One region of the Bacillus sp. VA15 genome, then DNA from elsewhere that is predicted to be linked to it. Evidence: a T-box and tRNA genes for the amino acid it is inferred to sense, from the RefSeq annotation. Region 1 holds a T-box; the other holds one or more tRNA genes.
What was found. The T-box of region 1 lies ahead of tyrS (tyrosine--tRNA ligase). A T-box ahead of a tRNA ligase gene usually reads a tRNA of that ligase, here a tRNA-Tyr.
Positions count from the first base shown of each region.

Region 2: it encodes a tRNA-Tyr, which carries the amino acid that the T-box ahead of tyrS (tyrosine--tRNA ligase) is inferred to sense. The anticodon was not compared.

Region 1 covers NZ_JBVQPQ010000004.1:120,290-124,689, forward strand. Annotated here, with positions in the region: gene AC0DBE_RS12380 (flavin monoamine oxidase family protein) at 1-1,226, shown strand, start outside; gene AC0DBE_RS12385 (MarR family transcriptional regulator) at 1,436-1,951, shown strand; T-box leader at 1,946-2,158, shown strand; gene tyrS (tyrosine--tRNA ligase) at 2,203-3,441, shown strand; gene AC0DBE_RS12395 (M28 family metallopeptidase) at 3,597-4,400, shown strand, end outside.
Region 2 covers NZ_JBVQPQ010000010.1:43,167-47,566, reverse strand. Annotated here, with positions in the region: gene AC0DBE_RS19925 (MurR/RpiR family transcriptional regulator) at 1-405, opposite strand, end outside; gene murQ (N-acetylmuramic acid 6-phosphate etherase) at 419-1,336, opposite strand; gene AC0DBE_RS19915 (GNAT family N-acetyltransferase) at 1,446-1,928, opposite strand; gene AC0DBE_RS19910 (2-thiouracil desulfurase family protein) at 1,942-2,397, opposite strand; tRNA gene AC0DBE_RS19905 (tRNA-Glu) at 2,578-2,652, shown strand; tRNA gene AC0DBE_RS19900 (tRNA-Val) at 2,656-2,731, shown strand; tRNA gene AC0DBE_RS19895 (tRNA-Thr) at 2,736-2,808, shown strand; tRNA gene AC0DBE_RS19890 (tRNA-Tyr) at 2,829-2,913, shown strand; tRNA gene AC0DBE_RS19885 (tRNA-Gln) at 2,918-2,989, shown strand; gene sigW (RNA polymerase sigma factor SigW) at 3,218-3,781, shown strand; gene rsiW (anti-sigma-W factor RsiW) at 3,795-4,400, shown strand, end outside.

The sequences.
Region 1 (4,400 bases):
AAGCAAGAGATCGTTTAGGTGGACGCACATGGCATGATAGACGTTTAGGAATTGATTTAGAAATGGGCGGAACCTGGGTCCATTGGTTTCAACCATACGTTTGGGCTGAAATTGGAAGATACGGTTTAGACGTTGTTCCATCACCTGTTCCTAATACGCTGTATTGGATTGCGGACGGCAAACGACATGAAGGGAAACCAGACGAATTTTTTTTAAAAATAGATGGGCCCAACCAGAGACTTTTAGAGCCCGCGCGCCGTTGCTTTCCGCTTCCATACATCCCTTTATCCTCAGAAGAGATTCACGACATTGATCAGAGTACATTGAAAGAAAAACTTGCTGAGTTACAACTATCAGACGAAGAGCATGATATGATGGACAGCATGTGGTCCTTGAATTTCAACAGCCCTCTGGATGAAGCGGGATTTTCACAAGCGCTCCACTGGGCAGCGTTGTCAGATTATAATTGGAAACTGATGATGGACATCTGTTCCAGCTATAAACTGACAAAAGGGACAAAAACACTGATTGAATGTATTTTCAACGATGCCAAAACAGATATCCTATTTTCCTCCCCAGTAAAACGAGTCAATAAAATTGATAGCGGTTACAAAGCTATAACATATGCAGGTGATGAATATACTGCAAAAGCCGTAATTAATACGCTCCCGGTTAACATTTTAAACAGCATTACGTTCTCACCTCCGCTTTCCGCAGAAAAAACGATGGCTTGTACTGAAAAACAAAGCAGCAAAGGAGTTAAGTTTTGGGCGAAAATAAAAGGAGTTACCGAACCTTTTGCAGCTTTTGCCCCTTCACGGTATCCTATTCATTATGCCCAATTTGAATATGTTCAAGGAGCTGACGGGATTATTGTCGGTTTTGGGGCTGATGCTGAAAAGCTTGATCCGAATAATCGAACTGAGGTTGAATCTGCACTTCGACACCTTTTGCCTGACATTAAAGTGCTTGAGTCCTGCGGACATAATTGGGTTAACGACCCATTTTCTGGAGAGACGTGGACCATGAAGAAGAAAGGACAGCTAACATCTTATTTGTCTGCTCTTCAGGAGCCTGAGGAAGGTATATTTATTGGAGGTTCAAGTTATGCCAACGGCTGGGCAGGATTTATTGACGGCGCTATAGAAAGTGCTTACGCAGTTAGCCGGCTTGTATGTTCTTACCTAAATAATGAATTTGCCACGGGATCCGCAGTTAAAAAATAAAGTCAAAGAAAGGGCTTGCCCCCTTTCAAATATTTAAAAGAGCCACTCCAGCATTTTATAGATGCTAAAAGATATACTTACAATAAATCCTTTTTTTCCACTTTTTTGTTTGCTAAATATCTAATTAAAATGACTTGAACTTAATATCAGACTCTGTTACAATTCATTTCATAGCTAATGATTCTGATAATTTAAGGCAGGCATAAATAGTGAAACGTTCCTATCAACATCAACAGCTTCGGAAAGAAGAACACGACACACTTTCTAAGCTTAAACAAATGCCCATCGAGTCACTCAACCTCGAAGCCATATCGATTGCGACGAATCTGTATCGATCTGCGCAAAAGCTCCGTATCAAAATGGAGACTAAGGTTCTTTCTTCCTATGGCCTTTCTTGGACAGCTTTCTCCATCCTTTATGATCTATGGGTATGGGGAGCACTCGAAACGAGAAAAGCTGCTGAGCTGTCAGACATTTCAACAGCTACAGCAAGCAACGTAATCAAAACGCTCGAAAAAAAGAATTTTTGCCGTAAAAGCATCGATACAAGAGATCGGCGACTCGTTTTTGTCTCCATCACTGATTCCGGCAAACAAGCTATTGAAGAACTCTACCCGGAGTTTCACAAAGGGGAAACTGAGCTTATTACGGGCATGACGATAGACGAACAAAAAACATTGACAGAGCTGCTTAGAAAGGTAGCTGACAATCTTCATACAACATAAGCTTTGACGGGAATCCAGTAGCGGTTTGTCTCCCTGTTTCAGAGAGCCGGCGGCAGGTGCGAGCCGGCGCACAGGCAAACGTGAATTACCTCCCCAAGCTTTCTTTGTGAACCTTAGTAGCAAAGAACGGGAAACCGTTATTCGAATGAGCGGAAGACGATGTCTTCAACCAGGGTGGTACCGCGTGCATTGAGCCACGTCCCTTATCGGGATGGGCTCTTTTTTGTGTTTTTAAAAAAGGAGGAAGAAAGATGAAAACATTTGAACAGCTCACAGCAGCACAGCAAAAAGAAGTCGAAAGACAGCTACAGCTATACATGACAGGCGCCCAAGAAGTCATACCGCCGGAGGAATTAAGGGCGAAGCTCGTTAAATCGATTTCGACAGGCACACCGCTTAAAATTAAGCTCGGATTAGATCCGTCTGCACCGGATGTACATTTGGGCCATACGGTTGTGTTAAACAAGCTTCGCCAATTTCAAGAAAACGGCCACATAGTCCAGCTGTTAATTGGGGATTTCACAGGAAAAATCGGTGATCCGACCGGAAAGTCAGCAGCCAGAAAGCAGCTGACTGATGAAGAAGTTCAGCACAACGCCAAAACATATTTTCAGCAATTCGGAAAAGTGCTGGATCCTGAAAAAGTCGAGCTACACTACAACTCGAAATGGCTGAAAACATTGAATCTGGAGGATGTCATTGAATTGGCAGGCAAAATAACCGTAGCCCGCCTGATGGAGCGCGACGACTTTGAAGAACGCATCGCTATGCAAAAACCGATCTCGCTTCATGAATTCTTTTACCCATTGATGCAGGGATACGATTCCGTCATTCTGGAAAGCGATATTGAACTTGGCGGAACAGACCAGCATTTCAATGTACTGATGGGACGGCACTTCCAAGAACGGTACAACAAAGAAAAACAAATCGTCATCCTGATGCCGCTATTAGAAGGCTTGGACGGTGTTGAGAAAATGTCGAAATCGAAACATAACTACATCGGCATTGACGAACATCCAAACGACATGTACGGGAAAACGATGTCACTGCCCGACAGCCTTATGAAAAAATACATCCACTTGGCAACAGACTTAGAGCTTGAAGAGAAAAAACAACTCGTGAAAGACTTAGAAACCGGCGCCGTTCATCCAAGGGATGCCAAAATGCTTTTAGCCAAAACACTCGTCCGAATGTATCACGGAGCGGATGCCGCTGAAGCCGCCGAACACTCATTTAAAACAGTCTTTCAGGAAAACAGCCTGCCAGAGGATATTCCGGCTGTGAACTGGAAAGGCGAGAAAACGATAGCGATTATTGATCTGCTCGTCAAGCTAGAGCTCCTCTCTTCGAAGAGCGAGGCGCGCCGCATGATTCAAAACGGAGGTGTCCGAATTAACGGAGAGAAAATAACAGATATCCACGCTGATGCAGTGATAAAGGAAAATATGATCATCCAAGTCGGCAAACGCAAGTTTTTAAAACTCCAATAGTCTGATATCCCGACGCGCTTATGACCTGTCTTTCATAAGCGTTTTTTTGCAGGTATAAAGCACTGTCTTTTCAAAAACGCTCTCCCTTTTGCAGGAAATTCCTTTAGCATCCCGAAATATTCCCCATCCATACATTTAGGGGAGGTTTAATTCTGATGAAAAAGCTTTTGACTGTAATGACGATGGCCGTTTTAACTGCTGGCACGATCATCATGCCGGCACAGAGCGTCACCCCTGCCGCGCGCGCTGTTCAAATATCAGATAGCGAGCGAGAGCTCCCATTCAAAGCAAAGCGTGCGTATTCAACCATTTCTCAGCTTAGTGAAACAATCGGTCCCAGAATAGCCGGAACTGCCGCTGAAAAAAAGAGTGCCCTGTTAATCGCTTCATCCTTGAAAAAATTAAAACTTGATGTGAAGGTTCAACGTTTCGGTATCCCTGACCGGCTTGAGGGAACGCTGTCTTCAGCAGGACGCGATATTCTTCTCCGAGCGGCATCCGGCTCTGCCCCGACTGAAGAACAAGGGCTGACGGCTCCGCTTTACAATGCCGGCTTGGGCTATCCAGAGGACTTCACCGCTGACGTTAAGGGCAAAATTGCCTTGATTTCCAGAGGAGATCTTACATTTTACGAGAAAGCCAAAAATGCCGAAGCCGCCGGAGCCAAGGCTGTCATCATTTATAACAACAAAGAAAGCCTCGTGCCTGTGACGCCAAACCTGTCGGGAAATAAAGTCGGCGTTCCTGTCGTCGGAATTAAGAAAGAAGACGGTGAAACCCTTACTCAGCAAAAAGAAGCAACTTTAAAACTAAACGCAATCACAAACCAAACCTCCCAGAACATCATCGGAATCAAAAAACCAAAGAACATCAAACATCCAGACATTGTGTACGTGACGGCCCATTACGACAGTGTTCCTTTTTCGCCCGGAGCAAATGACAACGGCTCAGGAACCTCT
Region 2 (4,400 bases), on a different contig from region 1:
AAAATGCACGGTTTGAGCTTTGAGAAGCAGAGAAACCGCTCGTTCAAGCTCTTTGTAGTCCATCAGGTCTGAAGTATCCTGAATGGCTTGAATGGCATTGCCGGCCGCTTTTTCAGAAATGGAGGACAGCGGTTCGTGAGGCGCAATGTCCCGATAGCCTTGTACAGCTGGCTTTGCCAGATCGCCTGCCACTCTCATTTTTAAATCTTGAAATCCCTTTAGTCCGAGTGATTTGCAGAGCCTGATGACGGCAGCGTCACTTGAATTGGCTAAGGCACTGATTTCACTGACAGTGCTTTCTATAGCTTTGTGGGGATGAGTTAGGATGTAATCTGCAAGTTTACGCTCGGATGGAGGGAGCTTGTGCTTCATTGATTGGATGATCGCTAAACCGCCTGTTGCCATTCTTGGTCTCTCCTTATCTTGAATGGTAATTTTCGATTGCTTTGTCTATAAAACCGTTTGTTTCATCAAGCAATGTTTTAGCTTGTTCCTGATCTGTGCTTGTTTTGAGCATGACGATTGCTGTTTTGACGTGATGATTGGCTTGTTCCAGAGTGTGTCTGGCTGTGTCGTATGAAGCGTTTGTGAGGCTTTGGATAATGCTGATGGCTCGTTCTTTTAGTTTTTTGTTGCTGACATTGACGTCTACCATCAAGTTTTCGTAAACCTTGCCGATTTTGACCATGACTGTCGTGGATATCATGTTTAGAATCATTTTATGAGCAGTTGCGGCTTTCATACGTGTTGATCCTGTAATGGCCTCAGGTCCGACGACAACCTCGATGCTGTGATCCGCCTCCTTGCTGATGGCGGAATTTTCATTACAGGTAAGGGCGATGGTGTGGGCTCCGACTTTACGGGCGTATGTTAGGGCGCCTGCGGCATAAGGTGTACGGCCGCTTGCTGCGATGGCAATGACGGTGTCGTTTGAAGTGAGTTGTATGTTTTTTAAATCTTCGGCTCCTGCTTTTTCACTGTCTTCAATGCCCTCTGCTGCCTGCAAAAATGCTTTAGGTCCGCCAGCCATGATTCCGATAACCTGATCTGGGCTTACGCTGTAGGTGGGAGGACATTCAACAGCATCCATGACACCGAGTCTGCCGCTTGTACCGGCGCCTGTGTATATAAGCCGGCCTCCATTTTGAAACGAGTCGTAGGCGCAGTCTACAGCTGTTTTGATATCGGGGAGAACCTGCTGAACGGCGGCTGCGACTTTCAAATCTTCGTTGTTGATCATTTTGAGGATGCCGAGTGTGTTTGCTTTGTGGATTTCAGCTGTTTGGCTATTGCGTGATTCCGTTGTAAGACGGTGAAGGTTTAATGATTTTGACATGAGGAGGCCCCCTGTTTAAAAATAATATATCCCAATATTCAGTATATTCATTTCTGTTATGATATTTCAACTATGTTTTAAAATTTTTGAAATTTTATTTCACCCAAGACTATAAGAAGTAATGAAGGATCAGCTGCTCTCCAAGCGGTCCGATTCTTCGCCGTCCTTTATCAAGGAACCCGCTTTTCATATAAAGGTGCTTTGCGCGTGTGTTGAGATGATTGACGGCCAAAATAATTTCATCGCACCATGGAAAATAACCGCTCACAAAAGAGGGAAGCTGAAGCATTGCTTTTTTTGCATAGCCTTTTCCGTGATGCACTGCGTGTAAGGACAGGGAGCTGAGCAGTAAAGCAAATGGATTGTTAGAATACGGAGCAAGCGTTTCTTTTGATGTATGTAAAATGAAAAAACCGACTGGCAAATCGTCTTTTAAGATGACAACCGGATACCGGTCCCGTATGCTCAGGGCCTGAGTCAGCACCTCTTTGGGGAGAGAGGTAAAGCGTTTGTCATCGTTTTTTAGCGTAAATGATTGGAGCTCCGGCAAATGTTCAGGCTTATAGAAGGATAAAGAAATGTCTTGAGTCATGTGGTTGCCCTCCTTACAATATGTCGTCTAACTGGTTTTCCGAAATGACATGGTAGCCCGCTCGTTTTAACAGTGCGGCGGTCACTCCGCTGCCGGCGATTTTTTGGCCGGAGAAAGTGCCGTTATAGATAAAACTGCTTCCGCACGACGGACTGTTTTCTTTTAATATGACGGCAGAGGCATTGATTTCTTTTGCGTAAGCTAATGTTTTAGCGGCGCCTTCCATATATAATTCTGTTACATCTTCTCCTGAAGCTGTCACGATTTTTGCGGTTCCATTGAGAACATCCTCGCCGGTGCCTCCGATGATTTCTGCAGGTTCACGAGGAGTTGAAAAGCCGCCGAGAAGCTCAGGACAAGCCATGACTGCTTCATTTTCATAGATGAGTTTTCTGATTTTCTCTGATGCGGCGTGAGAGCCGTTATATCTGCATTCAATGCCGCCAAGGCAAGAGCTGACTAGTATCATATTGGTTTCTCCTCTCTTGATTCGCTTGTCTCTATCATAAAAGAAATGATAAATGTTGGGAGGCTTTTTCAGTTAAAAAAGGAGTTAAAAAGTTTGAAAATAAAAAATTTAATTTTTCTCTTTACAAAGGGGGTGTAACCTGTATATAATAACTTTTGTCAGCTCGACGAGAACACAAACGGCCCGTTGGTCAAGCGGTTAAGACACCGCCCTTTCACGGCGGTAACACGGGTTCGAATCCCGTACGGGTCACCATTTGGAGGATTAGCTCAGCTGGGAGAGCATCTGCCTTACAAGCAGAGGGTCGGCGGTTCGAGCCCGTCATCCTCCACCATCTTGCCGGTGTAGCTCAATTGGTAGAGCAACTGACTTGTAATCAGTAGGTTGGGGGTTCAAGTCCTCTTGCCGGCACTCTTTTCTTACATTAATATGGAGGGGTAGCGAAGTGGCTAAACGCGGCGGACTGTAAATCCGCTCCCTCAGGGTTCGGCAGTTCGAATCTGCCCCCCTCCACCATTATTGGGCTATAGCCAAGCGGTAAGGCAACGGACTTTGACTCCGTCATGCGTTGGTTCGAATCCAGCTAGCCCAGTCACAGACACCTTTGACCAAAAGGTGTCTTTTTTTCTTTTTAAAATCATTCCAACTTCTAACTGTTCAGTCTGTATAATAATTTTAAAAATATGTTAAGGTAGTTTATTCACGAATTACCATCTACACCCTGCCAAAAATTTGATAAACTTATTTTATAAAAAAATTGAAACCTTTTGAAACGAAGCTCGTATACATACAGACCGGTGAAGGCAGAGGTTAGATAAATATGGAAATGATGATTAAAAAGAGAATTAAACAAGTCAAAAAAGGCGACCAAGATGCATTTGCGGACATCGTAGATATTTACAAGGATAAAATTTATCAGCTTTGCTACCGTATGCTTGGCAATGTGCATGAGGCAGAGGATATTGCACAGGAGGCTTTCATCAGAGCGTACGTTAATATCGACAGTTTTGATATTAACCGGAAATTTTCAACTTGGCTTTATCGAATCGCGACCAATTTGACTATTGACCGCATTCGCAAAAAGAAGCCGGATTATTACCTCGATGCAGAGGTGGCTGGTACGGAAGGCTTGACCATGTATTCACAAATCGCCGCAGATGGGGTTTTGCCTGAAGATGCAGTTGTGTCGCTGGAGCTCTCAAACACGATTCAGCAGAAAATTTTAAAGCTTCCTGACAAATACAGAACAGTTATCGTATTAAAGTATATTGACGAACTCTCATTAATTGAAATCGGCGAGATTCTGAACATTCCTGTGGGGACTGTGAAAACGCGGATTCACAGAGGCAGAGAGGCTCTCAGAAAACAATTAAGGGATCTTTAAGTGGGGTGATGAAATGAGCTGTCCTGAACAAATTGTGCAGCTTATGCATATGCATCTTGATGGAGATATCCTTCCAAAAGATGAACACGTATTAAATGAACATCTGGAGACATGCGAGAAATGCAGAAAGCATTTTTATGAGATGGAAAAATCTATAGCGCTCGTCCGGAGCACATCGCATGTCGAAGCCCCCGCGGATTTTACCGCTAATGTCATGGCAAAATTGCCTAAGGAGAAGAAAAGAGCTTCTGTGAAAAGATGGTTCAGAACCCATCCCGTTATCGCAGCTGCTGCGGTATTCATCATTTTGATGGGCGGAGGATTTTTTAACAGCTGGCATAATGACCAAAATTTCAGTGTGTCCAAGCAACCGAATCTTGTGGTGCATAACCACACTGTGATCGTGCCAGAAGGTGAGACGGTCAAAGGCGATGTGACTGTCAAAAACGGCAAGCTGATCATTAAAGGCAAAATAGACGGGGATGTAACTGTCGTAAACGGCGAAAAGTATATGGCCTCTGCTGGACAAGTCACCGGTCAGATTGAAGAAATCAATCAATTATTCGATTGGACATGGTACAAGATGAAGTCTGCGGGGAAAAGTGTAGTCAATGCATTA